Regions from separate parts of the Candidatus Accumulibacter necessarius genome, predicted to be linked through region 2. Evidence: riboswitches for the same ligand, from Rfam matches in the RefSeq annotation. Region 2 holds a riboswitch; the other holds the start of a gene.

Region 1 (2,195 bases), on a different contig from region 2:
CTCTTGGAGGCCAGCGTAACGTCTACTCCGACTTCAGAACGGCATCAAGTTCCGCCTCCATGAAAAAGATTCTACCCCTAAGCGCGTCCATGTCCAGCCCTATTTCAGATTCAATTTTCTGATGCTGCTCTGGCGATTCCTGATTGAGACCAAGGTGCTCGTGGGCAATATTGAGCGCGGCCATGACCGCGATTCGCTCGGCGAGATTGCTCTTGGTCTTCTCGGCAATATCGCGCATCTTGCCGTCAACATAGGCTGCCGCACTGAGCAGTGCGGCACGCTGATCAGGTGGACAGGCGACCCGGTATTCCTTGCCAAGCAGGGTGATGTCGAGGAAATTGGCGTCGTTGGGCATCGGGTCGGGGTTCTCAGGCCTTGGCTTCGGGCAGTTGTTGGGCCAGTTGCTCAAGCCGGGCACAGGCGGCTGCCATGCGCTCGGCGAGGCGTTCCTTGTCGGCCTGGGCAGCGACGAGTTGCTCGCGCAGTCCGTCATTCTCGGTCCGCAGGGTGCGGCACAGCGCGACCACCTGGACCACCTTGCTCTCGAGGGCGTTTAGTTCATTCAGCATGGGCCAGACTATAGATTCAAAAACCCTGTCCGGTCAAGGCGTAAGGGTCGCTTGTGAAGGTTGTTTGTGCCACCGGGGGTGCTTTCTGTTGCAAAGGAGGATCGCCGTCCTTCGGGCAGGCTATAATCGGCGCTTCCGCTGGTTTCAGCGGTGGAAAGTATCGTGCAAGGTGCCGCCATGCAGGTTTTCTGCAGCGGTTAAACGGGAAACAGGTGCGTGTTCGCGCAACACCATGCCTGTGCTGCCCCCGCAACGGTCAGCGAGTGTGGGCGTGTCGAAATGCCACTGGGCGAGAGCCTGGGAAGGCGACATGTCAGGACTTGCGAGCCCGGATACCGGCCTTCGCACACCACTGGACGGACGTGCCGCGGGGAAGCGGACACCGAACGCTCGGCGCTCGCGCCTGCTGTTCTCCCTCGCGCAATTCCGCGTTTATGGCTCGCCGGCTTGCGGGGACGCTTGTCGGCAACAGGGAGAAATCCGTCATGCATCCAGACCAACCGCGTGCCGCTGCCGCCGCGACGCTTACCTTGACTGTCGCTGCCTTGTTCTCGACGGCGCTTTCCGCCGCTGACCAGCAGCTCGATCCGATTGTCGTCACTGCGACCCGCCAGGCAACCCGCACCAACGAGTTGACGAGTGACGTCTCGGTCATCTCGCGCGAAGAAATCGACCAGGCCGGGGTATCAACCCTGGCGCAACTGCTGGCGCGCCAACCGGGAATACAGTACGTTGCGAATGGAGGGGAGGGGACCAACAGCGGTGTGTTCATCCGAGGTGCCAACACCAACCAGTCGATCGTGCTGATCGATGGTCAACGCATCGGTTCTGCGACCACCGGCAGCGCAGCGCTGTCGCGCATTCCGCTGAACCAGATCGAGCGTATCGAGATCCTGCGTGGCCCGGCTTCATCGCTCTACGGTGCCGACGCCATCGGCGGCGTGATCCAGATCTTCACCCGGCGCGGCGAGGGGCCGGCACGGGTGAACGCCAGTACCGGCTATGGCTCCTTCAATACCAGCGACACCACCATCGGCGTGTCGGGCGGCAGCGATCTCATGTCGTACAGCGTGCAGGCAGGCTACCTCAACACGGATGGCTTCAACGCGATCCACAACAAGCAGAGTGTCTTCTATGACCCGGATCGGGATGGGTATTACAACAGGAACCTGAGTGCCAACTTCGCCGTACGCCCGGCAAAGGGTCATGAGATCGGCGTCAATCTGCTGGCCAGCAAGGGCAGCAACCAGTACGACGGAAACGACTTCACTGCCTTGGGTCCGGCGAAGAACTACAATAACGACCAGATGGTCGGTTCTTACTCGATCTATTCGCGCAATCGACTGCATCAGGCGTGGACCAGTACCTTGCGCCTCGGCCGCAGTACCGATCAGGCAAAGGACTATGCCGGTAGTTTCCGGGCCAGCACTTTCCGCACCGATATGGATCTGGCGTCGTGGCAGAACGACATCAGGTTGCCGGTTGGTGAGGCGCTGCTGGCGGCGGAGTACACCCGTCAGAAGGTCTCCGGCACCACCGACTACACGGTCAGCGAACGGACGATTCGCTCGCTGCTGGCGGGCTGGAACGCCAGTATCGATCAGCACCGGCTACAGTTCAATCTGC
Region 2 (2,195 bases):
CGGCAGCAGGTTGGCGTTACCGTAACACGAGGCCGCTGCCGCCTCCAGCCCATCTTCCTCTTCCGGGAGGCGCTGCCAGACGCTGGCCGGCAGTGCCGGCAGTGGCCAGGGGCTGGGGTTGATGCCGGTGGACAGGTCGAGCCAGTCGGCGAGCGGAATGCCGTAGTGCGCGGCTGCGGCGCGCAAGCGCCCCCCGTGTTCAAGCATCCGCCGGGCCGCTCGGCAAGGGGTTACCCGGCATGGACGACAGGCGCCGCGGCAGCTGCGCTTCGGCGACGCGCTGGTCGTCGACCCGCGCCGGGAGGTCGCGTGGCAGCGTCATGCAGGGAAAGTGCCCCGTTGATGAATGGCGGTCTGCAGGTCGGCCAGCGCCGCGCTCAGCGGCTCGGCCTGTGCCGGCCGGGTCTCACCCCATTGCTCGTAGTAGAGCAGGTCGGCGAGCGCCAGACGCGGCAGCCAGCCGGCCTTTTCCAGCTCTGGCCGGTCGTTGAAATGGCTGACCCAGCCGACGCACAGGTAAGCGATCGGCACGATGTCGTGCGGGATGCCCAGTGCATCCTGCAGCGCCTGCTGGTGGAAGATGCTGACCCAGCCCACCCCCAGCCCTTCGGCGCGGGCGGCCAGCCACAGGTTCTGCACGGCGCAGACGCTGCTGTAGAGGTCCATCGCCAGCATGTGCGTGCGGCCGAGCACCACCGGCCCGCTGCGCGAGCGGTCACAGGTGATGCACAGGTTCACCGGTGAGTCGACGATGCCCTGCAGCTTGAGGCGGCTGTAGATCGCGCGCTTCTCGTCCGGAAACATCCGTTCCGCTTCGGCATTGGCGCTGCAGAACACGTCGTGGACGCGTTGCTTGACGATCGGTGCGCGCACGACCAGGAAGTTCCATGGTTGCATGAAACCGACTGATGGCGCATGGTGGGCAGCCAGCAGCACCCGGCCGAGAACGTCGTCGGGCACCGGGTCGGGCAGGAACTGGCCGCGTACATCGCGGCGGCTGAAGATCGCCTGATAAACCGCCGACCGGTCGGCGTCTGAAAAGGCATGCGCCGGCGGCGCGCCAGGGTTTTCCATCGATTCCCCTTCTGGAAAAGCGGCGGCTGCCTGGCCGGGCAGCCCCTTTTTGCCTCCTGGCCGGTCTTCTGACTCGGATTCACCCGGTCGATGCGCCTTCCCGACTCGCGTCAGTGGCCAATGCATCGCCCGTCCTCCTTACAGCGCTGGGCACGTGGCGGACTTGCACCGCCTTCCCGATTCTCCGCCCAGCAGCGCTGGGCAGCACCCGGAGACTCCTGCCCGAAACATCTCGGGCGGATGCGATGGTGCCATAACTGCCGACTTTTTTCACGCACCAGCAGCCCTGAGCGACGCCGGCGCGCGAACGGCCGCCCGACTTGCGCGAGGTCGAGCAGGATTTTCCCGGCCGCGGCCGGCACGTGCGCGAGCGGATCGCGCTGCTCGAACGCCTGCTGGCGCTGGCGCCGCATCCGTCCGGGCCAATGCCTGCCGGGCAGGTCACGGGGAGTTTCATTGTTCCGCCACGGTCAGCCAGCAAGGAGGGGTGCTGTCAAACCCATGTTAGCATCGTCGACGTTGCGCGAGCACGATCTCGCTGAACGGGTGACCACCCTGCAGCTCGCCGACGATACCTGCAAGGCGCTGATCGACGAAACCGCAACCGAGGTCAGCACTTGGCACGGCTTGGGCGCCGACGGTGGGCAACATCTGAAGCCGGCGCGGCTGTCGCGGGTGATTTTCGTGAGGTGACGATGGCAGCAGAGCAACTCCAAACATCGGTCGCAGAGGGGCTGGCGAGTGCCAGCCAGGCTGCCGCCGCGTACGACCTGTCGACGCTGGTGATCCCCCTGCTCAAGGGGGTGATCTACCAAGACGCCGACGCCGGTCTGTGGAATGCGCTGCTGACGCTGCAGGCGCGGGTGCGCGACTATGTCGCGGTGCTCAACCTCGAACTGGTGTTCGACGAAGCCGAAGGCTACGCCTTCCTGCGCTCGCGCCCGGAGCCCGACGACGGGGCTACGCCGCGCTTGCCACGGCTGGTCGCCCGCCGCCCGCTGTCGTTTCCGGTCAGCCTGATGCTGGCGCTGCTGCGCAAGAAGCTGGCCGAGTTCGACGCCAGCGGTGGCGACACGCGCCTGGTCCTCGCGCGCGATGAAGTCGCCGAGCTGATGCGCGTC

The links. Region 2 has a riboswitch for cobalamin ahead of bluB (5,6-dimethylbenzimidazole synthase). Riboswitches for the same ligand answer to the same signal wherever they lie in the genome.
Region 1: another riboswitch for cobalamin. It lies ahead of V5B44_RS02185 (TonB-dependent receptor domain-containing protein); the one in region 2 lies ahead of bluB (5,6-dimethylbenzimidazole synthase).

Annotation. Positions count from the first base shown of each region.
Region 1 covers NZ_JAZKUM010000001.1:419,243-421,437, forward strand. Annotated here, with positions in the region: gene V5B44_RS02175 (cell division protein ZapA) at 23-355, opposite strand; gene V5B44_RS02180 (hypothetical protein) at 369-569, opposite strand; cobalamin riboswitch at 723-927, shown strand; gene V5B44_RS02185 (TonB-dependent receptor domain-containing protein) at 1,055-2,195, shown strand, end outside.
Region 2 covers NZ_JAZKUM010000005.1:124,021-126,215, forward strand. Annotated here, with positions in the region: gene cobD (threonine-phosphate decarboxylase CobD) at 1-207, opposite strand, end outside; gene bluB (5,6-dimethylbenzimidazole synthase) at 319-1,074, opposite strand; cobalamin riboswitch at 1,116-1,301, opposite strand; gene V5B44_RS14460 (hypothetical protein) at 1,576-1,767, shown strand; gene V5B44_RS14465 (DUF4194 domain-containing protein) at 1,770-2,195, shown strand, end outside.